4 regions of the Exiguobacterium sp. MH3 genome follow, and region 4 is predicted to be linked to each of the others. Evidence: riboswitches for the same ligand, from Rfam matches in the RefSeq annotation. Region 4 holds a riboswitch; each other region holds the start of a gene.

Evidence for each region. A riboswitch is a leader RNA that binds a small molecule or an ion and turns the genes downstream of it on or off. The one in region 4 is predicted to bind S-adenosylmethionine.
Region 1: linked by a shared signal. The riboswitch ahead of metK (methionine adenosyltransferase) and the one ahead of U719_RS14520 (methionine ABC transporter ATP-binding protein) in region 4 are both predicted to bind S-adenosylmethionine.
Region 2: linked by a shared signal. The riboswitch ahead of U719_RS15790 (LLM class flavin-dependent oxidoreductase) and the one ahead of U719_RS14520 (methionine ABC transporter ATP-binding protein) in region 4 are both predicted to bind S-adenosylmethionine.
Region 3: linked by a shared signal. The riboswitch ahead of U719_RS02175 (2,3-diketo-5-methylthiopentyl-1-phosphate enolase) and the one ahead of U719_RS14520 (methionine ABC transporter ATP-binding protein) in region 4 are both predicted to bind S-adenosylmethionine.

Annotation. Positions count from the first base shown of each region.
Region 1 covers NC_022794.1:2,340,165-2,347,938, forward strand. Annotated here, with positions in the region: gene U719_RS12325 (GNAT family N-acetyltransferase) at 1-718, opposite strand, end outside; gene U719_RS12330 (MFS transporter) at 902-2,080, opposite strand; gene U719_RS12335 (class I SAM-dependent methyltransferase) at 2,234-2,833, shown strand; gene U719_RS12340 (serine aminopeptidase domain-containing protein) at 2,884-3,588, opposite strand; gene U719_RS12345 (GNAT family N-acetyltransferase) at 3,667-4,155, opposite strand; gene metK (methionine adenosyltransferase) at 4,293-5,501, opposite strand; SAM riboswitch class I at 5,630-5,756, opposite strand; gene pckA (phosphoenolpyruvate carboxykinase (ATP)) at 5,991-7,559, shown strand.
Region 2 covers NC_022794.1:3,042,931-3,050,704, forward strand. Annotated here, with positions in the region: gene U719_RS15765 (ABC-F family ATP-binding cassette domain-containing protein) at 1-368, shown strand, start outside; gene U719_RS15770 (NUDIX domain-containing protein) at 433-813, shown strand; gene U719_RS15775 (PhoX family phosphatase) at 928-2,808, shown strand; gene U719_RS15780 (hypothetical protein) at 2,849-3,316, opposite strand; gene U719_RS15785 (RimK family alpha-L-glutamate ligase) at 3,394-4,341, opposite strand; gene U719_RS15790 (LLM class flavin-dependent oxidoreductase) at 4,338-5,396, opposite strand; SAM riboswitch class I at 5,471-5,573, opposite strand; gene U719_RS15795 (DUF975 family protein) at 5,686-6,324, opposite strand; gene U719_RS15800 (DUF2325 domain-containing protein) at 6,388-7,653, opposite strand; gene U719_RS15805 (DUF817 domain-containing protein) at 7,741-7,774, opposite strand, start outside.
Region 3 covers NC_022794.1:413,006-420,779, reverse strand. Annotated here, with positions in the region: gene mtnA (S-methyl-5-thioribose-1-phosphate isomerase) at 1-983, opposite strand, end outside; gene mtnK (S-methyl-5-thioribose kinase) at 980-2,146, opposite strand; SAM riboswitch class I at 2,225-2,328, opposite strand; SAM riboswitch class I at 2,534-2,635, shown strand; gene U719_RS02175 (2,3-diketo-5-methylthiopentyl-1-phosphate enolase) at 2,706-3,896, shown strand; gene U719_RS02170 (2-hydroxy-3-keto-5-methylthiopentenyl-1-phosphate phosphatase) at 3,893-4,552, shown strand; gene U719_RS02165 (methylthioribulose 1-phosphate dehydratase) at 4,549-5,169, shown strand; gene U719_RS02160 (acireductone dioxygenase) at 5,186-5,722, shown strand; gene U719_RS02155 (arsinothricin resistance N-acetyltransferase ArsN1 family A) at 5,847-6,335, shown strand; gene U719_RS02150 (MBL fold metallo-hydrolase) at 6,396-7,151, shown strand; gene U719_RS02145 (pentapeptide repeat-containing protein) at 7,220-7,774, opposite strand, start outside.
Region 4 covers NC_022794.1:2,808,549-2,816,322, reverse strand. Annotated here, with positions in the region: gene rho (transcription termination factor Rho) at 240-1,613, shown strand; gene U719_RS14540 (type B 50S ribosomal protein L31) at 1,705-1,950, shown strand; gene U719_RS14535 (DedA family protein) at 1,987-2,637, opposite strand; gene U719_RS14530 (thymidine kinase) at 2,821-3,435, shown strand; gene U719_RS14525 (carboxylesterase) at 3,517-4,275, opposite strand; SAM riboswitch class I at 4,343-4,444, opposite strand; SAM riboswitch class I at 4,694-4,797, shown strand; gene U719_RS14520 (methionine ABC transporter ATP-binding protein) at 4,884-5,912, shown strand; gene U719_RS14515 (methionine ABC transporter permease) at 5,902-6,552, shown strand; gene U719_RS14510 (MetQ/NlpA family ABC transporter substrate-binding protein) at 6,572-7,390, shown strand; gene U719_RS14505 (M20 family metallopeptidase) at 7,413-7,774, shown strand, end outside.

The DNA.
Region 1 (7,774 bases), 470 kb from region 4:
CATATTCTTTTCCGAGCAATACGAAGTATCCACCAACAGGTTCTCCGTCGATTTCCGCAATCAGTAACAATGGCTCACAGAGTGGATTCGCTTCCAATAATTGCTCAAAATAACTCGCCGTAAAATAGTAATGAGCCGAAGCATTCTTCCGGTCCATCGTTTCATGATACAACGCCAAAAAAACAGATAAATCGTCTCGTGTTCCTGTTCTAACGGTTAACGGTGAAGCGAGCGATTTACGAATCATACTTCTCGTTTTCTTATGGAACGTCTGCATGATTTCTTCTAGTGAGGGGCGCAAATCAATGCTCGTCGTATGACGGATGAAAGAAGCTTCCGTCCAGTTACGCATGAGTCGTTCATTGCCCGTCAACGGATTAAAGCGAATCATTTCCGAGACGACCGATTCTTGCTCCGCCCACCTTTCAAACGATAGACGTGCATGTTGCATTTCAGTTGCGGTTAAGCGACCGACGATTTCCGGTCCGCCGTAGCCATACGGCGTGATGAGATCTGAATAAGGCGTATCAAAAATCCGACGCTTTAAAAAGGGATAGAACAGTGTTCCCGCATGACCTTCATAACGAAATAACACCGCTTGCTCAGACGGTCTAGCGTTAAGCGTGACGTATTGGTGACTGTAGAAGATATCAAGAGGCTGTTGCTGTACGTGTGTCGTCCAAGTTGCGGCATCTGTGATGAATTGACACCTTTCCATTCGTGCACCTCCAGTCAAAAAGAAGCAACGTTCACATGAACTTTCTTTTCAAGTTCTTGATTAGAAAGTACCCGTTTCTTTGCCGAAATATTCCATATTAATAATGATTTGTTTTATAATTAGCGCATTAATGATGTAAAAAAAAGACAGCGAATCTAATGTCCGCTGTCTTACAGATGATGCTCATGATGTGATTTTAGGAATGGCACGAAGGAATACGACGCCTGCTAACAGAATCAATCCAATCAATGTCAAGAAGACCGCTGACATACCGGATAAATCGTAGATCAACCCTCCGACGGTCGGACTGATCATCCGTCCCGCTGAAGCGGCAATATTGACGTATCCCTGGAACTCTCCTTCTTTTCCGATTGGCGCGAGTCTCGCCGCCATAGCAGGAACCGCTGGCCAGATGAACATCTCACCAATCGTCAAAATGATCATCGCGACGAGGAACATCTTGAAGCCGCCTGCGAACGGAACGATCAGATAAGACAAGAGGAAGATTCCTGTACCGGTCATCAATTGTCGCTTCAAGTCATCTCCAAACCACCGGAGAATTGGTGTTAATAAAGGTTGTGCGAACACGATGAGTGCTCCGTTGATCGTCCAAAGAATCGAGTACTCGGAAATCGTGACACCGAGCGATTTCGTGTGTACGGCAAAGGTTCCTTGCCATTGCACATAAACGAACCAAAGTAAGGCATACCCGATCGAGACGAGCAACATCGTCCTTGCCGCACCGCGCGCAAGGGGTGTGCGTGTCGTTTCGATCTCGTCATGTGCCGCATGCATCCGCGCTGGTGCCTGAATCCAGGATAAACCGACGAACAAAATGATGGCAAAGGCGATGTAGAGGACGAGATTGGCGATGAAGATGTACTGAATCGAAAAGGCAGCGATTTGACCACTGACTGCTGTCCCGAGCGCTACACCGACATTTTGTGCGACATAGATCGCATTAAAGGCACGGCGCCCGCCTTCCGGCCAGATGACACCCGTCATCGCGTAGATCGTCGGAAAAACCATCCCACCGACGAATCCAATCAATCCAAGCATCGCGACGTATCCGAGATACGTCTGATGAAATAGCAACAAGCCAACGGAAGACAGGACAAGTCCGATGACACTGATGACAAGCGTCTTCTTGCCACCGAGACGGTCAAACGCTTTTCCACCTAAGTAGTTTCCGACGATTGCTAAGGCAGAGTTGACGAACAATGCCATCCCTGCTTTTGTCATCGACTCTCCTAAATATTCATGAATATATAATGTATTAAACGGCCATAAAAAAGAGGATCCCGTCGTATTGATGGCCATCGCAAGGACGAGGATCCAGACCGCTTTTGGTAATTTTGGCATACCTGTGGTCCTCCTATTTCATTCTCAACCTTGCCACTTTACGCAATCCGTCCCCTAACTGTCAAGCTACTTCGCTTTTCGTCAACGAATCAAAAAATGATATAATGCAGAAAGAATCTTGCACATACTGAACCATTACTAGAAAAACAGACTATAGGAACAGGAGTCTATGCCATGTCACTTGCCCGTGTATTACCTTATACGAAACAATTACTCGAGTCCGTTATCGAGCCCGGAGACTGCGTCGTCGATATGACTGCCGGAAATGGACATGATACACAGTTTTTAGCAGAACGTGTCGGTCCAGAAGGAAGGGTTCTTGCGTTCGACGTCCAGGCACAAGCCATTGAGGAATCGACGCGACGTCTCGACGAAGCCGGAATGTTAGCACGCGTCGACCTTTACCATGAAAGCCACATCCATGTCGGTGCCCGTCTTTCGGACGAACAACGTCCTGTCCGCGCTGGTGTCTTCAATCTCGGATACCTGCCTGGAAGCGACAAATCAATCACGACGACCGGAGAAGAGACGCTTGAAGCACTCGATGCCCTCCTCCCGGTCCTCGCTCCCGGCGGTCTTGTCGTCCTCGTCGTCTATCACGGTCACTTGGAAGGAAAACGAGAACGTGACGCTGTCCTCGATTACGTCACAGCCCTTGATCAGCAAGATTATGCCGTTCTCCAGTATCGCTTCTTGAACCAACAAAATCATCCCCCGTTCATCATCGCGATCGAGAAAAAAGTACGCGGATGATGGGCACAAAAAAGTGATGCCCCTTTTTTAGAGGCATCACTTTTGTGATTTCATTCTTCAACAAGCTTAAAGAACAACATTAATTTTTCTGCAAACCGTGTGTTCAACCGTTCGAAACTAAAATGCGGAAAACCGAGTAGACGTTGTAAGTAAATCTGATCGCCACCCATTTTCCGGCATACTTCAAGTGTCAGCTTGACGTCTGCGAACTGATCGTCCGGTGCATAAAAACAAGCCAAGTTCACACGCGGCAGTTTTTTTCGTTCCTCGTCATGTACGACGATCTCTTCTTCGATTTCCCGGTACTGTGCATAGGTCAGTTCACCGATGCGAACGGTATCTTCCGTACTTTGACCAAACGGCAACGTACCGAGTGGCGCATCGGGCCGGAAACGATCGAACGCACTTGCGAAGACTTGTTTGACGCCTCCGAGTTGTTTCGAAGGGTGCCAATCAAACAACGGTGAAATGAATGCAAGGCTTGCTACCGGTAATTCATATTCTTGCAACAGACGATTGACGACGAGTGCGCCCATGCTACAGGCGACGATATGAATCGGTAGCTTGCGTTTCCCGGCTTCACGTAATGCTTCTTTTAACAGTTGACCATGTTCTTCAAACGAGATACGACGTGGGGCGTCGACGAGCAATACTTCATACTCTCGTTCGAGTACCCGAATCAAAGCTTCACTCGGACGGGCACGCAGTTGTAACGGATAGACTAATACGATGATTCCTGTTGGTTGTTCAACCACAAACTCACCTCTTCACTTCATACTTCCTATTTACGATACCTTATTTCAAACGCACACAAAACCGTCCCAAGACGGATTTCACGAGGCGACATGGCGAAGGCGAATGACAGATTCTACTTGCCCAAAGACTTCTTCCGTCATCTCACTGAGTTCTTCAAAACCGAATGAGGTCAAGAACTGACGCGCTTTATAGTTACGTGCCTCCACATATACTTCGAGTGGGACGGCTCCTTGTCGTTCGAGTTCACGGATCAATCGTCGTCCGATTCCGTTTTGCTGATATTTCGGTAAGACGTACAGACGAATGATTTCCCACGTTCCCTCAACATCAACAGCATGAATGAAACCGACGATTTCCTCATCGATGATTCCGACATAAAAATACTCTCCCCGTGCTTCTTCTGCCGTCCGAATCGCACGAACAACCTCCTCTTGCGGATACGCTTCCTGCACGAAATGCGCTTTCGAGCGCTCGGAATAGATTTCTGCGTACGTATCCAACCAGGATGTGACGGCAATGTCATGAATACGTCCTGCATCGGCTGGAATAGCTTCGCGTATTTCCATAATCGGAACCCCCCTTTGTATTCATACGAATCGACTCATGTACTTTTACCCTCTTCTAGAAAAAACATTCGTTTCCTGCAAAGTTCCACGTAAACAAAAAAGTCCGAAAACCCGCGTAGGGTTCTCGGACTTTTTGATTATGCGAAACGTTTTGCCTGTTCTTCAAGAACTGCTGCTTTATCTGTTTGCTCCCATGGAAGCTCAACATCTGTACGACCGAAGTGACCGTATGCAGCTGTTTGACGATAGATCGGACGACGGAGATCAAGCATGTTGATGATTCCAGCCGGACGAAGATCGAAGTTTTCAGCAACCAATTCGACGAGTTGTGCTTCAGGAAGTTTTCCTGTACCGAATGTATCAACCGCGATTGATACCGGGTGCGCGACACCGATTGCGTACGCGAGTTGAACTTCTGCTTTGTCTGCAAGACCTGCAGCAACGAGGTTCTTCGCGACGTAACGTGCTGCGTATGCAGCTGAACGGTCGACTTTTGTTGGATCTTTACCAGAAAATGCTCCACCGCCGTGGCGTGCGTATCCACCATACGTATCAACGATGATCTTACGACCCGTCAATCCAGCATCTCCTTGTGGTCCGCCGATGACGAAACGACCAGTTGGATTGATGAAGAATTTCGTTGCTGCGTCGATGTATTCAGCCGGGATGACCGGTGTGATGACGTGTTCTTTCAAGTCAGCTTGAATTTGCTCAAGCGTAACTTCTTCCGCGTGTTGTGTCGAGATGACGATCGTATCGACACGAACCGGCTCGTTGTTCTCGTTGTATTCGACCGTGACTTGTGTTTTTCCGTCCGGACGAAGGTAGTCGAGTTGACCGTTTTTACGCACTTCTGCCAAACGGCGTGCGAGACGGTGTGAAAGCGAGATTGGAAGTGGCATGAGTTCTGGTGTTTCTTTCGTTGCGTAACCGAACATGAGACCTTGGTCTCCTGCACCGATTGCATCGATTTCTGCATCAGACATGCTACCTTCACGTGCTTCAAGCGCTTGGTCTACACCAAGAGCGATGTCTGCTGATTGCTCATCGATTGATGTCAATACAGCACATGTGTCCGCGTCGAAACCGTATTTCGCGCGTGTATAACCGATCTCACGAATCGTTTCACGAACGACTTTTGGAATGTCGACGTAAGTGGATGTCGTGATCTCACCTGCAACGAGAACGAGACCCGTTGTAACAGAAGTTTCTGCCGCAACACGCGCGTTTGGATCCGCTGCGAGGATTGCATCAAGAATTGAATCCGAAATTTGGTCACAGATTTTATCTGGATGACCTTCAGTGACTGACTCCGACGTGAATAGTCGGCGATTAAGGTTTGTCATGTATGACCCTCCCAAAAAAGAATTTGACGGTGTACTCATTTCCCCTAGTTGAGTGGGACGGTAAAATGAAAAAAACCTTTCCAAGTCCAAAAAATGGTCAGGGAAAGGTTGTGCGTTCTTCCTTTACCCTCTTATCGTTCGAAGTGTTTACTTCGCTTCAGGAGAGCACCTTTTCCCTCATTAATATGTGAATTAATGTAGGACGGTTGCCGGGTTTCTTCGGGCCTTGTTCCCTCCACCTGCTCAGAATAAGAGTATCCGTTACGAATTACATGATATAAAGTTGTAACTACTCTGTCAAGCAAGGTTTCAAATTCTAGTCGAAACTTTTTGAAAGAGATGTTAAACTGTTAATGCTGAAAGCGTTTCCAGATAAATAGAAATCAGCACTAGAAAATGATTGCTCTCTCTTTAGTATGCCATATATAATAAATGTGTCATACTAAATACAGTGAGCCAAAACCAACGTAGGGGAAAGGTGGGGTCAGGATGCCGATGACGGTCCTGAATATCGAAGAACTACTCAAGAAAGAGCATGTGTTCAAACAACTATCTGTTGCTGAACTTGTCGAACATGCGATTCGAAACGAAGAAGGTGTCCTTGCTGAGAACGGCGCATTATCTGTAGAAACGGGGAAATTTACAGGTCGTTCACCAAAAGATAAGTTCATCGTCCGTGATTCTTCCTGCGAGTCTCACATTGATTGGGGTCATGTCAACCAACCAATGGATGGAGACAAATTTGAACAATTGTTGCAAAAGGTTCTTCGTTACATGAACGAAGCTGATCATCTCTACTATACAGAAGCTGCTGCTGGAGCAGATACGCACTTCACCCTTCCGGTCCGTGTGCTCACACAATATGCTTGGCATAACCTGTTTGCCAAACAACTCTTTTTACGCGAGTATCCTGAAGTGGCTGCCTTCGAACCGTTCACGGTTGTCTACGCGCCACATTTCAAAGCAGATCCTGCCGTTGACGGAACGAACTCCGAGACGTTCATCGCGATGTCGTTCGAACACCGAATCGTCTTGATCGGTGGAACGGAATACGCTGGAGAAATCAAAAAGTCGATCTTTTCCGTCATGAACTACCTCTTACCACAAGAAAACGTCCTTTCGATGCACTGCTCGGCAAACGTCGGACACGAAGGCGACGTCGCCTTGTTCTTCGGTCTATCTGGTACTGGTAAGACCACCCTTTCAGCCGATGATAGCCGTCAATTGATCGGTGACGATGAGCATGGTTGGTCGCACGATGGTGTCTTCAACATCGAAGGCGGATGTTACGCGAAGACGGTCAATCTATCGCGTGAAAAAGAACCGCAAATCTTTGACGCGATCCGTTTCGGAACCGTCCTTGAGAACGTCGTACTCGACGAAGCCCGTCATCCTGATTACGATGATACATCGTTGACGGAAAATACGCGTGCTGCTTATCCGATTACGGCAATCGATAACATCGCTGTTCCGTCACGCGCTGGTCATCCGAAGACGATTGTCTTCTTGACAGCTGATGCGTACGGCGTCTTGCCTCCGATCAGCAAATTGACGAAAGAACAAGCGATGTATCACTTCCTATCAGGATATACATCAAAACTCGCTGGAACAGAACGTGGGGTCACGGAACCAGAAGCGACCTTCTCGACGTGCTTCGGTTCACCATTCCTTCCACTGATGCCTGAAAAGTATGCGACGATGCTCGGCGAATTGATTGATCGTCATGGTGTTACCGTTTATCTCGTCAACACGGGCTGGACAGGCGGTGCTTACGGAACAGGTAGCCGCATGAAGCTATCTTATACACGGACGATGGTCAACGCTGCCGTTAACGGCACACTTGCAACGATTCCAACAGAAGAACACCCGATCTTTGGACTTCATATGCCGCTCGAAGTTCCTGGTGTTCCAAGTGAGTTACTCAACCCGGTACGCGTCTGGTCGAATCCGGACGAATACGACACACAAGCGCGTTCGCTTGCTGAGAAATTCCAGAACAATTTCCTTCGTTTCGAGAGTGCGACGGATGCGATCAAGTCAGCTGGTCCGCGCCTATAAAGTAGAGTTTTCTGACTTGCATCAAAAAGATAGACACCGAATTTACATCAAGTAACTAAAAAATCTGAGTCCGGTCTTCACGGACTCAGATTTTTTAGTTACTCCTTAATCCTTAGAAATTCTTCCTATTAGGCGATTCGAGACGAATAAAAACGTGTAATCCTACTCAGTTAAGAGAATGATTACACGTCGTCTTATGTCTAGAAAAAAGTCTT
Region 2 (7,774 bases), 230 kb from region 4:
TCCGTGGATTCCTCGGTCGGATGCTCTTCTCAGGAGAAGAAGTCATGAAAAAAGCTTCTGTCTTATCTGGGGGCGAAAAAGTCCGTTGTATGCTTTCAAAAGCAATGCTCAGCGGTGCTAACGTCCTCGTCCTCGACGATCCAACGAACCACTTGGATCTCGAATCGATCACAGCACTCAACGATGGCTTGATTGCTTACAAAGGCGCGATGCTCTTCAGCTCGCATGACCATCAGTTCGTCGAAACAATCGCGAACCGGATCATCGAGTTGACGCCGAACGGTATCGTCGATAAAGAAACGACATACGATGAGTACTTGAACAATGATACGATCCAACAGCAACTAACAGCGTTATACGCGCAATGATTTTGAGGAGACCGGAACTGTCGTTTCGGTCTCTTTTTTGAACACGTTGAAGGAGGAATGCGACATGAGGCACCGCGTATGCGCTGCGTTGATCGAAGAACAACAGATTCTAATGGTCGAATTACACACGCCTTCCCGGACATTTTGGACGTTACCGGGCGGAGGTGTCGAGAGTGGCGAAACAAAAGAACAAGCCGTCGTGCGCGAAGTGTTAGAAGAGACGCATCTTCACGTCACGATTGAACGGCAACTCTACGAGATTTCAATTGATCAAGGAACAGAGACATGCTTTCTCGTCCGACGTGCCTTAGGCAGTTCTGCACCTCAACTCGGGATTGATCCCGAACTCCCATTTGACCAACAAGAATTACGAACCGTCCGTTTCCGACCATTAAAGGAACTTCACGATGATCCACAGATTGCTCGTTTGCTGACCTTACTGTAAAGAAAACATTAACTAAGTGAGATAAAACTGACCAAGTTTCTTTACACCCCCTACATAATCGACTGATTAAATGGAAATGTAGCAACAACACAAACTCATTTGGGGGAAACGAAAATGAAACGAACACTCATGGTTGGTCTATCAGCAGCGGTCTTGTCATCAAGTATGGTCCCGATGTTCGCGGATGCCCATAGCTCTTCTCATAGTACACGCAACATCAAGAAGGTCGAATTCTTGTCGATGGATGCACCGACGAAAATCGATCAGATGGTAAAAACCTATACAGAAGCAAAAGTTAAAGTCACCTATACGAACGGTAAAACAGAAGTGAAACCGTTGAACTATAATCAACTGTTCCTGTCGCAAGATAAAATCGTCGAAAACAAAGGAGAGATGATTGCAGCAGGGACACCAATCGATGCTAAAGGTAATCCGATCATCGACCGCAGTGTACCGGACAAACCGGAAGCCTTCGTCTCAGATGCACCAGACTCGAATAGTTTGCTTGAAGTGCACGGAAAAAAATACATGGTCTCTCACTTCGAGTATGACTCGATCGATAACGCTGGTAATGAAGTCAAGGGACTTCCAGCATCGATGACATTAACGGAAGTCGTACAAGATAAAAAGACAGGGAAACTTGCTGTCAAAAAAGCCAGCAAGATTGATTTTGAAAACGTCAATGGACTCTGGACACCATGTAACGGTTCGACGACGCCATGGGGAACGCACCTTGGGTCAGAGGAATATGAACCAGATGCCCGTGCGTTTGAGTCAGACAAAACGTCAACTGCTTATAAAGAAGTAAATGCCTTCGCTGAGCGTTATTTCGGAACGACCGAAAAAGCGAATCCTTACTTCTACGGCTTCACACCGGAAATCTCGGTCGACCGAAAAGGGAAAGCGACAGCAGTCAAACACTACAGTACAGGTCGTTTCTCGCACGAGATGATGCAGATTCTGCCGGATCAAAAGACAGCGATCTTCGGTGACGACGGAAACAATACGATGATGTTCATGTACGTCGCGGACAAAAAACGTGATTTCTCAAAAGGAACACTTTACGCGGCGAAGTTCAAACAAACACGCGCAACAGAAGGCGGAGCGGGTGATCTCGAATGGATCAAGCTTGGTCATGCTTCCGATAAAGAAGTCAAACGCTTGATTGATAAAGGGACGAAGTTCAGCGACATCTTTGAGACAGCCGATGCGCCAACTCCGGGCTTTAAAGCGGTCAAAACAGCTGCTAGCAAAAAAGTCGAATACTTGAAGCTCAAGCCTGGTAAGGAAAAAGAAGCTGCCTTCCTTGAATCACGCCGTTATGGTGCGTTGCTTGGCGCAACATCAGAATTCAACAAGATGGAAGGCATCACGGTCAACGAGCAAGACAAAAAAGCCTACATCGCCTTGTCTTATGTGTCAGGCAGTACCGAAAAACAAGAAGGTGCTGTCCAAGACGACATCCAGCTTGAAAAACGCGAATCGGGTGCAACATTCGAAATCGATCTTGGCCGTGCAACAGGCATCGACAGCCGTTACGTACCAACGAATATGCAGGCACTCGTCATTGGTGAAGATTTGAAGAAGCCGGATGCTTACGGCAACACAGCGAATCCGGATCTCGTCGCGAATCCAGATAACCTCGCTTATTCCGCGACATCTAATACGCTCTTTATCGGTGAAGATAGCTCCTTGCATACGAATAACTTCGTTTGGGCCTATAATCTGAAGACGAAGAAGCTTTCACGGATTCTGTCCGTTCCAGTCGGAGCGGAAGCAACTGGTCTCCGTTCACTCGATCATGTTGGTGGGTATAGCTATCTCTTGAGCAACTACCAGCACCCAGGTGAAGCATTGACAGGGAAACAAATCACGGCCGTCGATCCAAAAGCGCTCGAACAAGCGATGAAAGACGGCATCGGGATTCAAAAAACAGGTGGTGTCGGTTACCTCTCTGGTTTACCGAGCGGTCATAAATCGTATACGCATCGATAAGATACTAAAAACGGATTCCCAAGCGCGGGAATCCGTTTTTTTATGCGTTGTTCTTCTTTTGTTTTGCTGCCTCTTCTTCCACACGTTGCAGCAGTCCATGAACGATTTTCTCGTTCTCCCGCTCGCCACCGAGTGACAAGAGACTTTTTCCAACAAAGTTCGCCCCCTCATTTTTTCCCGTATAGATCAACAGACAGCGATCATGGTCGATCGGTTTGAGCGTAAAGGTCATCTCGATCTTGAATATTTTAGCCAATGTGAATCCAATCGTATTTTGCTTGAAGTCCGGCTCGTTCGTATAGGCTAAATCGGTCACGATATAGGTTTCGAGTCGATTGCCCTGCATATACGTTTGGCGATAGGTCGAACCGACGACACCCGGTTTTCGTTCAATCACCTCGTGCTGGACGACATTTGGAATCAAACGCTGCAGTCGCGTGTGATCAAACAAGTGCCATGCTTCTTCAATCGGAATATCGAGCTGTCGTTCTTCTCTCCACGTAATCATACACCTGCCCCCTTTTTCTATAGAAATACCCTGTCATCCGGTCTTGTAACGTCCGGCGACAGGGCGAGAGCAGATTCTTATTTTACTGTGCTTGTTTCAAGGGCTGCACCGAGGAACTTCGCTAGTTCGAGCATACCGTAGCGTCCTGCAGCTGCCTCAGCATCCGAATTATAGTTCGTATTCGTATTGACGTCATACGTATAGATCGTACCTGACGTATCCTTAATGAACTCGATACCGGCGACCGCGATTTGGTTCGCTTGGAGGAATGCTTCATATTTTTCAATGATTGGGTCATCGAAGCCTTCAACGATTTGGAACTTCATCGGTGTTTGCGGTGCTTCTTCACCAACTGGGCAGAACAAGTCGTCGATTACACATGCATCCGCTGGGCAAAGCTCAAAACCTTCTGATGTATCGACTCGAACCGCGTAGACGAACTTTCCACCTACGAACTCACAACGTGTGATGTACGGTTCTGGTGCTTGAATATACTCTTGAATCAACGTGATGCCATCGACTGGTTCGTCGAATGTCGGACCGTCGAGATAAGCTTCAAGTGCTTCAATCGAGTGGAACAGCTGGACGCCGAGACCTTTCCCAGCCCGGTTATGTTTCGTGATGAATGACGAAACGCCAATTTCTTTTGCTGCTTGTACGATTTGATCGCGTCCGACGGCAGCCGTCGTCTTCGGTACACGAATCCCAGCCTTACGCAACGCCGTGTATTGATTGACTTTGCTGACTTCTAAACGAAGCGCACGCGTTCCATTAAAGACAGTCCGGTCATGCTCTTCTAACCAAGCGAGGACCCCTTCCGTCAACTCCGGCGCGTAACGATGCCCCCGCGTATGCGAAGAGGCACTCATGCGGCTGTAAAAGACGCCTTCTGGCGGCAGTTCGTCCAGCGGAACGATCCCTTCATTCAAGTGCCACTCTTCATACGGTAACTCGAGTTCTTCGAGACGTTTGATGAGATGGTCCGTCCATTCTTGATTTTCGTGGAGAATATGAATTTTTGTCATGATTGTTGACCTACCTTTCGTTTCGCTTCGACCAGTGGCATTACGTCACGAGCAAAGCGTTCCATTTCTTCGAGTTGTGGTGAGAATTGTAATAAGAGTAACGTGACACCAACAGCTTCGAATGCTAGAATCCGTTCAGCGATTTGTTCTGGTGTTCCGATTAAATTCGGACGTAGACCACGGTTCGAGACGGAATAATCGTTTCGTTCGACCTGTTGCTCCAGTTGCGATTTACTGATGAAATCCTGATAACCGGCATAACCAGCGCTGTCTTCCTTAACGTCCGTGATGCGTTGCCATTCAAGAAGTGCTTCTTCTTCCGTATCCCGACAAATGATGTAGGCAGCAAGACCGAAGCTCTCAAGCGGCGTTTGTCCCGTCGTTTCCCGGCGTACTTTCATGTCATTGATTTTATGGGCTACTTCTTCAACAGTACCCCCATGCATGACATAAGCGTCACAGTGTTCGACGATCGTCCGTTTTCCAGCTTCACTCTCTCCACCGGCGTAGAGCTTGATCCCTGGACGCTGGACTGGCTTCGGATGGAGTTCTGCTTGCTCGATCGTGTAGTGATGACCGGAGAAGCTATACGGTGACGCATCTGCCCATAGTCCCTTCATGACCGTGACGAACTCTTCCGTCCGAGCATAGCGTTCATCGTGTGCTGTGAAGATACCATTGTATTGTTTCGCTTCCTCTGCCCACCACGCTGAAACGACGTTGAGCGTAAAGCGTCCACCACTCAACTGATCGATGTTTGCCGCCATCTTCGCTGTCGTCGCTGGATTATGGAACCCGGGACGAACCGCTGTCATGATCTCAAGGCGTTCCGTCGTTGCAGCAATCGCTGCTGCCGTCGTCCATGCCTCAAGACTCGGTTCCTTGATACCTTTAATATCGTTCAAGTTCAGTTCCGCGATCAACGTCGTCGAGAAGCCGATCCGTTCTGCTGTTTGTGCGACTTGTTTCGCATAATCGAAGGTCGGTGGCATCTGTTCATCCTCGACATTACGTAACCATCCCCCAAAAATCGGTAACCAAAAACCATACTCCACTCCATCGTCCCCCTTATCATAAAAAAACGCTCTTTTCGAAGTTCGAAAAGAGCGACGGTATCTTGTCCTGTCCGCTCTTATCTTCGGAAGGTATCCCTTCCTGGAAGTAGCACCTTCCGCCACGGCGGGGTTGCTGAAGTGTCTTCGGGCCAGTCCCTCGACTTCTCTAGATAAGATGTGTTGCATTCATCGTACAAAATTCACTGAACTAAAGCAACTATTAAACCGTCTTTTCCAATCGGAATTATTTCGAGCATAAAAAATCCCGACATCGTGTCGGGATCCGGTATTAATATGGTGCGACGAAATCTGATGTTGGCTCTGGCGTTTGTTCACCACGAACACGATCATAAAATTTTGCAAAGGTAACACTGAAATATGGTGTAATCCACAAGAATGCTAGGCCGAGGGTAACGATTCCTAAAAGAGCCCAACCAATAAACGACAGTAGAAGAAGGAATGCTTCCATTTTATGCCCGTCCATCATTTTTCGGGAGCGTGTAATGGCCTCTAAGATACCAATCGATGGTTCATCTCGCAAAATATAGAACGTTAGCATGTAAGAAAATGATTTAATGATTCCCGGTACGACTAATAGCAGTAACCATAAGAAGATAAAAAAGAGTTGTACGATGGCTAGACCAATCACTTTGAAAAACATACCATATGGTTCAAATAAATCCGTCACTTTCGTTTCTTCTCCGCGAGCAATCGACATCGCAATCCAAGTCCAACCGACTCCGACCGGGATCAATAAAATCGATACCAACGATACGACGAGATCCATCGTATTAGCTGGTTCATCTATATCTGATCCAAATAATCCAGGCACACCTTGAATGATACTAAACAGAATAACTGTTAGGACTGCGAATCCCCAACGACCGCTGAGCGACTCCTTCGCTGCTTTTTTTAATTGAGATGACATGAGTAAGGTCCTCCTTGAAAAATAAGTTCTCACCTTACTCTACGGCTAATAACTTCTAATGTTTCACTGATTTTTCAATAATTTCCCCTCTTGTTTCTGTTTCAACCAAGCGCGCTCAAGTTGCCGCTCACACGCTGTATATAATGAACGTCGACCGTCGAGGCGTTCCATCGCGAATGGAATACCATGCTTTTTCGCCTGAGCGATGACATGTGCACTCGCTGCATGAGAGACACGGCTCGTCACGACGACGATCGCGTCCGTCTTTTTGGCGAGACAAGCAATCTTTTTCGCGGACTGTGCGTCCCCTGCTAGATGAATTAATTCGATCCCCGTCGGCGCAAAGAACTCACGATAGACAGCGGTCTGTTGTTCGTTTCCAACGATAACAAGACGCATGCCTGTGAAGCGCGTGAAATCTAACGGTGTCTTATCAACGAAATCCATCAATTGTCCCGGTACGGCTGTTGTTACGATCGGTTCAATCGTTTGCTCTTTTGGCATACGGACGCGACGCTGCGCTTTTTTAGCTTTCGGCACCGGTTGCCGTTTCATTTTTCGTGCATACCGATTTGACTTTTTTGTTGTCACAGGCGTCTTCACTACCTGTTGTTCTATCGCTGACGGACGGTTGGATGATGCGTTGACGATCGGCTCTTCATACGTGAACGGATGCTTCCAAGCAATCGTTAATGTATCCTTCCGTCCCCGCCACATGACGAGATCGACAAGTTGCCCTGCTTCTAGTCGGAAATAGCGCATGTCTTCTACCGGTACAACATAATAGAACGATCTGCCCGACTCATCTTGCAGTGGACCATTCACCGTTTCCTCAATGATTCCATGTGCTTTGACGATTGCTTGTTCAAACACGACACGTTCCGGATTCTCTCTCATTCGCTCCGTCGAGACGACGGCTTCAACACGACATATCGTTTTTTGATCATCCTGACGATCGACACGGACCCGGACTTCCATGCCGTGCTCGAGATTCCAATCGCGGACGTCTCGTTCAGAAATATGACTGCCCGACCATTCTAGTAAAGTACCGCCTTTTAACCCCCGCTGAAACGTATAGGCATAACGTTGCTTGCGTACTGGCTCGACCGGTACTTGCGGTGGCATGACGATGGTCTGCTCTAGCTCTATTGCTTCATCGATGACCAATGTTTCTTGAACGTCGCGCGGTGCATAATACGCTGACATCTTGACCCATTCATCGATTCCGTTTACTTCGTCGAGCCAGAGTTGCCAATCTTCATACCGCTCCACGGCCGCTAATTTCATCTGTACCAATTCAGTTGCTCGTTCCATCACCTGTTGCATCATCCATGACCACTTCCTTTGCGTTTTTTTCACTATAGCAACGAAAAAACGCGGAAGTAGTTCAAAAAAACAGCCTGGTTATTTTTTTGCTTAGGTACGTTGTTGAATTTCCACAGCCGGATCC
Region 3 (7,774 bases), 770 kb from region 4:
AGTTCGGTGATGATGCCCGTGATGAATGTGTGTGGTGTGACATCAAACGCCGGATTGAAGACAGCGACGCCTTCCGGTGCTGTCGCGACACCTTGGACAGTCGTCACTTCTTGCGGATCACGTTCTTCGATTTCGATCGCGTCTCCGGAAACGAGCGAGAAGTCGAACGTCGAGAGCGGTGCTGCGACGTAAAACGGAATACCAAAAGCTTGCGCGAGCAATGCTAATTGGAACGTCCCGATTTTATTCGCGGTATCTCCGTTTCGTGTAATGCGGTCGGCACCGACGATGATCGCATCGATCTGTTTTTCTTTCAGCGTATGGGCGACCATGTTGTCCGTAATTAACGTGACATCGATCCCGGCACGTTGAAGCTCCCATGTCGTCAATCGTGCTCCCTGCAGTAACGGTCGCGTCTCACTCGCAAAAACGGATAATTCAATGCCGCGTTCTTTTGCGATGTAGAACGGCGCAAGTGCTGTTCCATAAGCAGCGGTCGCAATCGATCCAGCATTACAAATTGTTAGAATCCGGTCGCCTGACTGGAATAATTCCAGTGCATGAATCCCGATTTGACGTGACGTCTGCGCATCCTGGTCGTATAAAGCGACCGTCCGTTTTTCCAACCGTTCGCGAATCTCTTCTACCGACGTCCCGTCTTGAATGATTGGATTCAATTGATCGAGGACATTTCGCAAGTTGACGGCCGTCGGTCGTGTCGCGAGTAACGTCGCCGATGTCTCAAGCAAGGCTTGCTTGTAGACCGGAAGCGCCGCTTCAAACCGGTATGCTTCTTGAACGAGCACGAATCCCCCAAATAAACTGATCGCAGGTGCGCCCCGAACGCGCAGTTGTTTAATCGCCTCAACGGCTTGCGCGAGATCAGCAATGACTTCATAGTGCTCTTCCTGCGGTAGACGTGTCTGATCGAGAATCGTCAAGACACGGTCTTCGTAACGGATACTTTGAACGAATGTAGTCATCGGCTAAGTTCCTCCGTTACGTCAAAGTTTCGTAAATCATCGAATGTCCGGCATTCTGTACGGCGTTTGATTAACGCTGTTCCTAGACGGAGAGCGTGGCGTTTCCGCTCTAAGCGTTCCGTCGTTGAATTGATTGATTCTAAATCAGCGACCGGTGCTAGACCGATCGTCCGCCGAATCAATTCGCAACCGGCGAAGCCAAGGGCATCCTGCAAGATCGTGCTCAATACATCATCGACGAGTCCTGGTGCCTGGAACGGTTCGACGGCTTCCCGTTCCCATAAGGCACGGAACGTTGAAGCGAACGTCAGCCAGAACGTATCGATATCCTTGATTCGGGCGTCACGTCGTGTAGGGTAATCCGGATATGCCGCGAAGAATAAGTGGGCGATGAACTGTCCGACATCGAATCCAAATGGACCATAAAAGGCGAATTCAGGATCGATGACTTTCGTTTCCGTCGCCGAGGCGAAGATGCTTCCTGTATGTAGATCGCCGTGCAGCAATGCATCTCCTTTCGTGATGAAGAGCGCTTCGAGTTTTGCGACTTCGCGTTTTAACTCATCGTCTGCCCATAGACGTGCCACCTCTTCTTCGAGTCCGGCTTCAATCTCGTTCGTCTCCGCGTCATGAAACGGATCCGTGAAGATTAATTTTTCCGTGATGTCGCACAAGTCTGGATTGTAGTACGTTCGGGCGACACGTTTCTTTTCAACCGGACCAAGCGCAAAGTCCGATGTATGGAATAACGTCCGAGCGAGATAAGAACCGATATGTTCCGCAAGCAACGGATACTGTTCACCTGCGAGTAAACCGCTTCGAACGATCGTCAAATGTGAAAGATCTTCCATGACCGTATACGCCTCTTCGTGACTAGCATGAAAAACACGTGGTACGAACGGTACGGCATGTCGCGCGAATTCACGGAGTGCGGATTGCTCGATCCACGCTCGTTCGAGCGATAACGGCCAGCTCTCCCCGACGACCTTCGCATATGGTAATGCTTGTTTTAAAATCAAGCGATGTTCGCCTTCTCGAATCCGAAAGACGAGGTTGAGGTTCCCGTCGCCAATCTCTTCTGCTTCGACGGCTCCATCGCCGATCAGTCCTAATGTCCGAACACGATCAATCGCGTCCTGTTCTGTGAATGCTTTATATGTCATCTCAGTTTCCCCCTATGTGATACACGAAAAAGCGCCTCTTTTCGTCATCGAAAAGAGGCGCAGAAAAGTCACTGCGTCCTCTTATCTCTCAGACGAAACGTCTGTTGGATGTAGCACCGTGCCTAGTGGTCGGTTGCTGCGGCGTCATCGGGCCAATTCCCTCTGCCAACTCGCGATAAGAGTCGTATGTAGTTGTCGTGTGTGATATTGATTTGAATCTTACGCAATCGACTTCCTCGCTGTCAAATCGAAATCAAGCAGAAACGGACATCATTTTTAAGTCATCTATAGAAAGAGTATTTCCAAAAAAATAAATTTTCTAAAAATAGTTTGACAAGTCACGATTCTCATGTAAAAATTGCAATTAGATTTCACAATTTCATCCAATTCTTATCAAGAGCAGACGGAGGGACAAGCCCTACGATGTCGCAGCAACCGACCTTTTGGCACGGTGCTAATTCTTGCAGCTACTAAGCTGACAGATAAGAGTCCACGTTCGAATCATTCATGGTCTCTTGTCGCTGACGAGAGACCATTTTTTTGTTGAAGGAGGAAAGACATGGCTTATATCACTGCTACTTATCAATTGACTGCCCGTGATCGACTCGAGCAGCGCGCTGAACAACTCGCGCTTGGTCTGACAGTCGGTTCTTGGACGGAACTGAATCATCTCGAACAACAACAACTCGCCTCGTTCAAAGGGGAAGTCGTACATACCGAAGAGCGCGATGGCAAAGGATATATCACGATTCGTTATCCGGAACATAACGTGTCGCGCGACTTTTCTGCGATTCTGACGACCGTCTTCGGGAAACTCTCACTCGACGGTGAAATCAAATTAACGGAATTGCTACTACCCGATACATTTACGTCGGACTTTCCAGGTGCGAAATTCGGGATTGAAGGGGTCCGTTCCTTGATCGGTGTCGAAGATCGCCCATTATTAATGAGCATCTTCAAAGGAGTCATCGGACGCGATTTATCGTTTCTTCGTGATCAACTCGAAGGACAACTCGCTGGTGGGATTGATCTCGTCAAGGACGATGAGATCCTATACGACAATCCATTGACGCCAACGATTGACCGGGCACGAATTGGACGTGAGGTCATCGACGCTCACTTCCACCGGACCGGTAAACGCGCGTTATATGCAATCACACTCAGCGGTCCCGTCTTTACGCTCAAGGATAAAGCCAAGCGATTGATTGACGCTGGAGCGACCGCTTTCTTGCTGAATACCTTCACATACGGACTCGACGTCTTACGCGAACTGGCAAGTGATCCGGAAATCAACGTTCCAATCTTCAATCATCCGGCCTATAGCGGTGCGTTGATCGCTAGCCCGAATCACGGAGTCGCAGCTCCTGTCTTACTTGGCACATTACCGCGTGCTGCTGGAGCAGACTTGACGCTATTCCCGTCGCCTTACGGCAATGTCGCTTTGCCAAAGGATGTCGCCCGTGGTATCGCGGTCGAAGCGACCCGTCTCGGTCAGACGAAATCGATCTTCCCGGTTCCTTCAGCCGGTATTCATCCTGGACTCGTCGCTCAACTCGTACGGGACTTCGGTATCGATTCCGTCATCAACGCCGGTGGCGGCGTACATGGTCATCCGCAAGGTGCTGCGGCTGGTGTCACCGCTTTCCGTCAGGCACTCGATGCGGCACTCGCAAATGAATCCCTATCGACGGCAGCATCGCGTCATGAAGAATTACGGATCGCCCTCGACGCTTGGGGGATCAAGTCATGACCGTACGGATTCTTTGTGACTTCGACGGGACAGTGACGACACAGGATAATATCATCGCACTCATGCAGGCATTTGCGCCAGCGAGCGACTTCGAACCGTTGAAACACGGTGTACTCGACCGGACGTTATCGATTCAAAGTGGTGTCGGGCAAATGTTCGCACTTCTGCCATCTGATGGGAAAGCGTCCTATCTTGACTTTTTACTGGAGCGCGCCGTCATTCGCGACGGATTTTCGGAGTTGCTTCAGTACAGTCGTCGTCAAGACATCGATTTCTCGATCGTCAGCGGCGGAATGGACTTTTTCGTCGAACCGATCTTAGCGCCATTCCTTGAGCAGGAGCGCATCTATTGCAATGTCGCAAATTTTGACGGTCCATTCGTTCATATCGATTGGCCAAACGCCTGCGATACCCATTGCACGAACGGGTGCGGCTGTTGTAAAACGTCCGTTGCTCGGACACTACGTAAAGACGGTGACGTCATCATCGTCATCGGCGACTCGGTGACGGACTTCGAACTCGCAAAACAAGCGGATCGTGTCTATGCCCGTGATTATCTGATCACGTTGTGTGAAGAGAACGATATCGCCTATACACCGTTTGAGACGTTCCATGATATCGTTCATGATTTAACACGAGCGGAGGTGACAACATGACATTCATGCGACGCTATGAAGAGCTACGCGCCATCAAACAAGAGCTTGCGGCTCGCGATTGGTTCCCTGGTACGAGTGGCAATCTCGCCATTCGGACATCCGGTGTCCCGGTTGAATTCCTTGTGACGGCAAGCGGAAAAGATAAACGGCAGACGACTCCTGACGACTTCGTTCATGTCGATGCGACCGGTCAATTGATCGGTGAGCAATCCGGGCGTCCTTCTGCTGAGACATTGCTCCATGTCGAAGTGTTCAATCGAACGGACGCCGGTTGTTCCCTGCATGTCCATACGATTGCGAACAATGTGATTTCGGAACTCTATGGCGATCAAGGCAGCATCACCTTTTCCGGTCAAGAAATCATCAAGGCACTCGGACACTGGGAAGAGGATGCGACGGTCACGGTACCGATCATTCCGAATCATGCGGACATTCCGACGCTTGCCGCTGCTTTTGCACCTCATGTCACAGCAGACAGTGGTGCCGTCCTGATCCGCAATCACGGAATCACGGTCTGGGCACCGACCGCCTTTGAAGCAAAGAAACACCTCGAAGCCTTCGAGTTTTTATTCAATTACACGTTGACGTTGCAATCATGCCGTCAATCCATTCATTAAAAGGAGGAATCATCTCATGGCAACAGTCTTATTCCAAGAAACAAACACACGGTATACGGATCAAACGGAAGTCGCTGACTTCCTTGCGTCACGCGGCGTTCTTTACGAACAATGGGACGTTTCGAAACTTCCAGCGCCTCTCGTTGAGAACTTCACACTGACGGATGCAGACAAACAAACGATTCTCGATACGTTCGCTCCCGAAATCAAAGACGTATCAGAACGTCGTGGGTATCAGACAGCTGATATCATCTCACTTTCGGATACGACACCGAACCTGGATGAGTTACTCGTCAACTTCCAGAAAGAACATCATCACACGGATGATGAAGTTCGTTTCATCGTTAGCGGTCATGGCGTCTTCGCGATCAAAGACGAAGAAGTCGGCTACTATAACATCGAACTCAATCCTGGTGATTTGATTTCCGTTCCTGTTAACACACGCCACTACTTTACGCTTCAAGACGATCGTAAAGTCGTTGCTGTTCGGATCTTCGTCACGACAGACGGCTGGGTTCCGATTTATGAAAACGAGACGTCAACGGTCTCTTAAGAACGATATAAGCGCTGATTTCCTTTATGTGAAGGAAATCAGCGCTTTTCTTATCGCACAAACATATCACTACATTGATACGTAACCGATATAATGAAGGAAAAGCGATGAGGAAGTGAGCGTCATGCATATTCGTCCCGTAACGGAACACGACTTACCAGCGATTCTCGCCATCTATAACGAAGGCATCGAAGATCGAATCGCAACGCTTGAGACCGACCAAAAGGACTTATCCTTCATGACCCAGTGGTATGTAGAACGCACCGATCGATATGCCGGATATGTCGCTGAAGATGACACAGGTGTCCTCGGCTTCATTTCCCTCGATCCGTATAATCCGCGTCCTGTCTACGCATCCGTCGGTGAGATTTCGGTTTATATCACCCGGACTCATCGTGGACAAGGGATTGGCACACGTTTGCTTGAAACGGCTGAGCAACACGCCCGTGATCATCAGATGCATAAACTCATTCTCTTCACCTTCCCATTCAATAAAATCGGACAAAAACTCTATATCCGCTCCGGGTTCCGGATCGTCGGAACGTTTAAGGAGCAAGGACAGTTGAACGGCGAATATGTCGACGTCATGGCGATGGAGAAACGCTTGCGATAGGATTCATTGAATGCCAGACGGGGAATAGTCAATCCGAGTCATTGAGAGAGGATGAACCTAATGGATATTCAACAAATTCGCAATGCAACACTCGTTGTCACGTATGCCAATCAAGTCTTACTAATTGATCCGTTCCTCGGCGAAAAAGGCAGCTTGCCTCCCTTCGGTCAAACACCGAATGCCGTCGCCAATCCACTCGTCGACTTACCGGTCGATGTCAAGACACTGCTCGATCCTGACGCGATCTTCGTCACGCATCTGCATGCCGATCATTTCGACGATGCTGCAAAACAACTTCTACCCAAGCATTTGCCACTCTATGCGCAGCAAGAAGAAGACGCGCAGCAAATCCGAGAAGCCGGCTTCACGAACGTCTCTTCCTTCGATTCCGGTGTAACGATCGGTGATATCCAGGTCCATCGAACAGGTGGACAGCATGGTGTCGGTGAAATCGGCGAACGGATGGGACGTGTGTCTGGGCTCGTCCTCACCCATCCGGACGAACCGACACTTTATATCGCAGGTGATACGATCTGGTGTGACGAGGTCGCGCATGCAATCGAACAACATACGCCCGATATCATCGTCGTCAACAGTGGCGCCGCCCAGTTCTTGACCGGAGAGCCGATCACGATGTCACAGCGTGATCTCCTTGCCGTACACGAAGCGGCGGCGGAAGCGACGATCATCGTCTCGCACCTCGAGTCCGTCAACCACTGTCTCTTGCGACGTGATATGATTGCTGACTTTTTAGCCGCCTTCCACCTTTCTGCCCATTTCCTGATTCCAGAGGATGGCGAAACGATGTCATTTTAAGAACAGTAACCTTCATTAAAAAGAAGTCCTGCTTTTCGAGTAACAATCGAAAGCAGGACTTCTTTTTGTTATGGGATGACAAGACCTAACAAGCGAGCAAAGGCGACTGCTTGCTCTTCCGTAATGACAGCGCCTGGTAAAAATCGCGGATCGATCGTAATACCAGAGAGTTCCGTCTGCCGGAGGTCGAGACCTTTTAACGGTGTTTCAATCCATTGGCTATCTGTAAGCCGGACCGCTTCGAGTTTCCAATGGGTCGGCTTCACTTCGAAGAACTGTGCTTCTTTCATCGTCGTTTCGCTCCAGTGTTGATGACGGACCGTACTGCGAATGAACTGTGCGTAATCCGCAAGCCCTTCCTGAATCGTTAAATGGTCAAGCGTACAATCTTCAAACTGGATGCCCGTCATCCGGCATCCGACGAAGGACACACGGTGAAAACGAGTTTCTTGGAAGTGACATCCCGTTAAGTCGCATTGCTCAAAACGAATATCTTCGAACGAACCACGGTCAAAGGTCAGATTCGCGAACGAGACATTTTGAAAACACACTTGATAGGCATCGATGCGTTCTGTCAGTTCACTCGGCATCGACTCTTTCTCATAACGCGCTCCTTTTAGATA
Region 4 (7,774 bases):
AATATCTTAGCATGCGCACACTTGAAAACGTTTTTTCAGTTAGAAGACAAAACAGATGTTTTTGTAACATAACTGAAATAATATCCTTGAATATTACAAAGTAAGAAACGCAAAGGATTGTTGACGACGAATTCAAAAAAATATGATACCTTTAGTTCACGAATAAAATTACATACCTCCTGATGTATGTATGGAAGTATGCTGAATGCAGTTGAATTTATAAAGAATAGGTGAAGAACATGCCAACAACTGATAAAAAAGATAAACCAGAACGTTCCTATACACTGGCTCAATTGAGCCAACTGACATTAAAAGAACTTTATGAAATCGCAAAGACGAAAAATGTCCCACAATACCGGGAAGCCCGTAAACGCGAGTTGATGTTCAAGATTTTAAAAGCACAGGCTGAATCGACTGGTCTTTATTTCCTCGAAGGGGTACTCGAAGTCATCCCTGGCAATCCACAAATGCAAAACGATGGTGGCTTTGGCTTCCTTCGTCCTATCAATTATTCCCAATCCTCTGAAGATATTTATATCGCAGCATCTCAAATCCGACGCTTTAATCTACGTAATGGTGATGTCGTCACAGGTAAAGTCCGTCCACCGAAGGAAAACGAACGGTTCCAAGGGTTACTTAGCGTGGAAGCCGTTAACGGTGAAGCACCGGATACTGCCCGTAACCGTTTATTCTTCCCGGCACTGACACCAATTTATCCGGACCGATTGATGCGACTTGAGACAGAACCACGCCATCTATCCGTTCGTGTCATGGATATGATCGCACCGGTTGGATTTGGTCAACGTGGTTTGATCGTCGCACCGCCAAAAGCAGGGAAGACGTCACTCCTCAAAGAAATCGCAAACTCGATTCAGGAGAATCATCCGGATGTCGAACTAATCATTCTCTTGATTGATGAGCGACCTGAGGAAGTAACGGACATTGAGCGTTCGGTTCCAGGAGCAGACGTCGTCAGCTCGACGTTTGACGAAACACCGGACAACCACGTCCGAATTTCTGAACTGGTCCTCGAGCGGGCGATGCGGCTCGTCGAACACAAGAAGGATGTCGTCATCTTGATGGATTCGATCACGCGTCTAACACGGGCCTATAACTTAACGGTACCGCAAAGTGGTCGGACGCTCTCGGGCGGAATTGATCCGGCTGCGTTCCATAAGCCGAAACGGTTCTTTGGTGCAGCGCGAAACATCGAACACGGTGGTAGTTTGACGATTCTTGCGACAGCACTCGTCGAGACAGGATCGCGCATGGATGACGTCATCTATGAGGAATTCAAAGGAACCGGCAACATGGAACTGCATCTCGATCGTAAGTTGTCAGAGCGTCGAATCTTCCCAGCGATTGACATTCGGAAGTCCGGTACACGGAAGGAAGAACTGTTGCTTCCGAAAGAGCAGCTTGATGCGCTTTGGGCGATTCGCCGGACGATGAATGAGTCGAACGAGTTCGTCGATACGTTCCTGCGTAAGATTCGTGATACGAAAAATAATGAAGAATTTTTCGTCGTACTTGAGAAAGAACAGAAGAAGGCGGTCCGACGCGCGCCAGCTAAACCACGTACCGTCAAGAAGGAAACGACGACAGAAAAATAACTATTGCGACGCATAAAAAAATCGTTTAGTATAGGAAGGTAACTTACTCTGGCTCAGCAAATGAACCAGGGCGGAAGGAGAGAAATCAACCATGAAACAAGGAATTCACCCTAACTACAACAAAGTAGTATTTATGGATTCAACGACTGAGTACAAATTCTTAAGCGGTTCTACTCGTTCTTCGAACGAAACGATCACTTGGGAAGATGGTAACGAGTACCCACTCATCCGTGTGGATGTGTCTTCAGACTCGCACCCATTCTACACAGGTCGTCAAAAGTTCAACGCGGCAGATGGTCGTGTCGATCGCTTCAACAAAAAATACGGCCGCAAGTAATTACTTGTTGGTTCTTAAAAAAACAGCCTGCCTCCATTACGGAAGCAGGCTGTTTTTGTATAGACTGAATTGTGAACGATAAGTGAGATACGTCTTCAAGACGAACGAGAAGGCGATTCCGCCAGCAATCCCGATTAAATAGGGCATGACTTCCGGATGTGCCAAGACATAGTCCATGACTTTATGGAACGAGAGATGGCGGCCGACGAAGTAACCGGCACCTAAGAACACGCTGATCCAAATCAAGGCACCTGTATACGCATAACTCGCAAAAACGCGAAACGGCATTTTTGAGACGCCTGCAAAAAAGGCAGAGAGTTGGCGGAGACCAGGTATGTAGTAACCGATGATCAAGACCGATTTTCCGTAACGACGAAAACCGGCTTCAGCGGAAAGAATATGTTTTTCTGAGATACGCATTTTCGGTCCAACGCGGTGTAGTAGTGGCATACCGAGTTTTAATCCGAGTAAATAGCTGATCGTCATCCCGATGCAACTGCCGGCGTAAGCGGCGAGAATCGTACCGACGAGTGGTAGATTGCCTTGATGCATCCAAAATCCGGACAAAACGAGCAGGGTCTCATCAGGAACCGGCAATCCCACGATACCACCTGCGAGAAGGACGGAGAGACCAAGGGCACCATATTGGTGCAGGATGTCATGTAAGAGATGATGAATCGGGGACACCTTCTTTCGTGAGAATCTTCTTCTTCAGTGTACAGGAAATAGGGGGCAGTTGGAATGAAAGGACAAAAATTCTAGGGAAAGAAAAAATGAATTTTGATTTCCGGAAGTCAACCCTTTTTCTCGATACCGTTTCGGGCTATACTCGTTAAAGTGACTATTTTTAGAGGACGGTGTCGGACGATGATGCATGTAATAAATCAGTACGGCTGGATCGAAGTAATTTGTGGCAGTATGTTTTCCGGGAAATCGGAAGAGTTGATTCGTCGTGTCAGACGGGCGCAGTACGGCAAACTGCCCGTGCAAGTATTCAAGCCGGCAATCGACGACCGGTACCATGAAGAGCATGTTGTCTCTCACGTTGGCAACTCTGTCGTAGCGATTCCGATGGCGACGAGTCGTGATCTTTATGCGGCAGTAGCAGAAGAAACACAAATCGTCGGGATCGATGAAGTTCAATTCTTTGATGATGAGATCGTACAAGTCATCGAAGCACTCGCACAAGACGGAAAACGCGTCATTTGTGCAGGCCTTGATCAAGATTTCCGGGCAGAGCCATTTGGGAAAATGCCTGAATTACTGGCGCGCGCAGAATTCGTGACGAAACTACAAGCCATCTGTCTTTCGTGTGGGGATCCGGCTTCCCGGACACAACGTTTGATTGATGGGAAACCAGCCAACTATGATGATCCGATCATCCTAGTCGGAGCGTCGGAATCGTATGAGCCACGTTGCCGTCATTGCCATGAGGTACCTGGAAAACCGAAGCCGCTCCAATCGGTGCAGCACCAAGAAAATTAAAAAAAGACGTACCGATGATGGTCGTCCTTTGATGTAGCAGCTATTTGCTTCCATATGGAAACGAATAGCTGTTTTTTTGATTCAGCCTGTTTCTTGCGAAAACTGACACGATTGTTCGATAAAGCGAATCGTCTCACGAACAATCAAATCCTGATCATGATCGAGTGTCGCAACGTGATACGAGTTCAGTAAACAGTAGCTTCGTTTATCATTTGTTCCGATGTGCTGGTGCAGATAATCCGAGCTCGAAGGTGGAACGACGTGATCGGTCGCTGAGTAAAGAATCAATGTCGGTAGAAGGATCGATCCAAGGCGTCCTTTTGTTTCATCCATTAGGCGAACAAGTTCGAACGCACAACGGCTCGGAACAAGATCATAGATGATTTCAAAGGCTGCTCGCTTAATGTCCGGTGCGCCTTCCGGTAAATACTCTGGACCGTCCTCGAACGAAAGTGATTCATAGGATGGAACGGAGAGTGCGGCATTGATCGTAATGATGCCGGCAAACGGAATCCCGTCAGCGGCGAGCGACAGCGCAAGCGTCGCACCCATCGATTGACCGATGACGAAGACTTGATCGCATGTTTCTTGTAAACGTTCATAGCCGTCTTGCAGGCTTTGCTTCCAACATCGAGCAGTCGATTGTTCGAACTCGCGGACGTTCGTTCCATGTCCACGTAAGCGCGGGGCATAGACGGTAAAACCTTCAGCAGCGAATGCCTCACCGACGTCCCGGACACTTTGCGGAGTGGCGTTAAAACCATGACAGATTAGAATGCCGATCGATCCACCTTGAAAATAAAACGCTTCAGCACCAGTCAATACAGGATAGTTCATCATTACTATTTTTCCTCCATTCATGAAAAAAACTCGTCGACGTCACTGCTTGGACGCCCACGAGTTTTTCACCGTATCATCCAAAGCCGCGCTTTGCTGGTCGGAGCACCTTACAAATTGCAGGTTGCCGTGAAGTCATAGAGCCAGGTCTCTCGTTCACTCTTGATAAATATCATATTGGAATTGTCGGAATAATCATTGAAACGATGGTAGCACGACCAAAAATGACTTGTCAAATCTTTCTTGACGAATCGTGATCCGTTCATTAAGCTAATTCATAACTTGTAAATCCATCGATATGCGCCAAATGGATTATTTTTGCAAAGTTGGTTGACTTTTAAAGTTTCGACCCGTAATGTAAAAATTAGTTTTACGACATAAGCAACAACGCAACAACACACATACGAATTTCATACCGCAATACTTATCCAGAGAGGTGGAGGGACTGGCCCTACGAAACCTCGGCAACAGACTCATTATGAGCACTGTGCCAATTCCATCAGACAGATGTCTGAGAGATGAGTGGAGTGGATTCTGCCACTGTGCGGATCCAGGTCTCTTCTTGTTTCTCAAGAAGGGACCTTTTTTGTTGAATGAAGGGGGAAAACGGAATGATTGCATTTCATCAAGTCAAAAAAACGTACGTCACGAAAGATCAGACGATTGCAGCGCTCGACGGTGTCGACCTGACGATCGAGAAAGGCGAAATCTTTGGTGTCATCGGCTTTAGCGGTGCCGGGAAAAGTTCACTGCTCCGCTGTGTCAATCTGTTAGAACGACCGACGTCAGGAACGGTGACGGTCGATGGGGAAGATTTAACGCAACTGTCTCCGAAAAAATTACGCCAAGCAAAACAACGGATTGGAATGATCTTTCAGCACTTCAATCTATTGAATGCGAACACGGTCTTTACGAACGTTGCAAAACCACTCGTTCTCGCAGGCGTCAAGAAAGATGAGATTCGCCGTCGGGTGACGGAGTTGCTCGAATTCGTCGATCTCGCGGACAAGGCGGATCATTATCCAGATCAATTGTCGGGTGGGCAGAAACAGCGCGTTGGTATCGCCCGGGCACTCGCGACGCAACCTTCCGTCCTTTTATGTGACGAAGCGACGTCAGCACTTGATCCCCAGACGACACATCATATTCTTCAGTTATTAAAACGGATCAATGCAGAGTACGGGATCACGATTCTTTTGATTACCCACGAGATGGGCGTCATCCGGGAGATTTGCGATCGTGTAGCCGTCATCGAAGCTGGGAAGCTAATCGAGTCAGGAACGGTCTTTGATGTCTTTTCAAATCCGCAGACCGAGACGGCACGGAACTTTGTACGGTCCGTCATGCATGACGAGATTCCAGCGTCGATTCGTCAGTTGATCGAGTCGCGAAATGCGCATCCAATCTATAAGATTCACTTCCTTGGACATCACACCGGACAACCACTCTTGTCGCAAGTCGCAAAACGCTTCGACGTCGATGTCAATATCCTGCACGGTAGCATCACGGAGTTGCAGGAGACGCCGTTCGGCACATTACTCGTTGAACTGATCGGTGAGACGACAGAAGTGAAACGTGCCTTACACTACATCGATCAGGCACAGGTAACCGTTGAGGAGGTGCTCGCTGATGCTAGTTAACTACAGTGATATTTGGACAGCATTTTTGCAGACGATGACGATGGTATCCGTTTCGCTCTTGTTCTCGACCTTGATCGGCTTACCACTCGGTATCCTGCTTGTCGTCACGCGAAAAGGAGCGTTACTTGAAAATGTTCCGTTGTTCACGTTCTTCAACAGTATCGTCAATATTTTCCGCTCGATTCCGTTCATCATCTTACTCGTCGCGATCATCCCGTTGACGCGCTTGATCGTTCAGACATCGATCGGAACAGAAGCCGCAATCGTTCCGCTCGTCTTTTACGCTGCACCGTACATGGCGCGTCTGATCGAGAGTTCTTTACTCGAAGTCGATAAAGGCGTTCTTGAAGCAGCAGAAGCGATGGGCGCGACACCGTTTCAAACGATTTTCCGCTTCCTCCTACCGGAAGCACTCGGTTCACTCATCCTGAACTTAACGATCGCGACGGTCGGCTTGATCGGGGCATCGGCGATGGCAGGCGCCATCGGTGGTGGCGGTTTGGGTGACTTAGCAATTACTTACGGCTATCAACGGTTTGATACGAAAGTCATGATCATCACGGTCGGGATTCTCGTCATCTTAGTCCAAGGCTTACAGACGACAGGCAACATCGTCGCACGAAAAATCAGAAGACATTAATCAAGGGAGCGATTCAGCCATGAAAAAAGCAGTAGCAATTGGAGCAACACTCACGACGATTTTATTTGCCGGGTGCGCAGCATCAGGAGAAGACGAAAAGACGATCAAGCTCGGTGTCAGCGGTTCAGACACACAAGTTTGGGATTATGTCGCCAAAAAAGCAGAGAAGGAAGGCATCAAAATCGAACTCGTCAAGTTCTCCGATTATGTCCAGCCGAACATGGCACTGGCTGAGGGTGAGATCGACGCCAATGCCTTCCAGACGATTTCCTACTTCAACGCTTTCAAGAAAGAACATAACTTGAAGCTATCGCCGATTGCGACGACTGTCATCGCACCGATGGGGATCTACTCGGATAAATACAAGGATGTCAAAGATATTCCAAATGGCGGAAAAATCGCTGTTCCGAACGAAGCGACGAACATGGGACGCGCCCTCTTGTTACTGCAAGAAGCAGGTCTGATCAAGCTACCGGACGACTTCGATGGTAACGGTTCGGTCGATAAGATCGTCGAGAATCCGAAGAAGCTGAAAATCGTTCCGATCGTCGCCGGACAAACGCCACGCGTCTTACCGGACGTCGCGGCGTCTATCATCAACAATGGCATCGCGGTTGACGCTGGCTTCAACCCGATCAAGGACTCGATCGTTCATGAGAACGAGACAGCAAAACCATACATCAACATCATCGCGACACGGACGGAAGACAAGAACAAAAAAGAACTGAAAAAAATCGCATCGCTGTATCAACAAAAAGATGTCGCGGCCTTCATCAAAAAAGAATACAAAGGCAGTACGATCCCGACGTTCGTTCCACTGAGCGACATCGGCGAATAATTTCAAAAGGAGAGTGGACAGTATGACGACACCAGTACGCACGACATGGGTAGAGACGATTGAACAGGATATCGAACAAAAACGGGAATCGTATCTTGAGACAAGTCACCGGATTCATGCAACGCCGGAAATCGGGAACGAGGAATTCTTTGCTTCGCGGCTCCATGCGGAGCGTCTAACGGCGGAAGGTTTTACAGTAGAACTCGGCGTCGCGGGGCATGATACCGCGTTCTTCGCGAAGAAATCGAGCGACCGACCAGGCGCAACGATTGCCTTTCTTGCTGAATACGATGCGTTGCCGAGTATTGGTCACGCGTGCGGTCATAATATTATCGGCACGACGAGCGTCGCAGCGGCGATCGCGCTCAGTAAAGTGCTCGATGA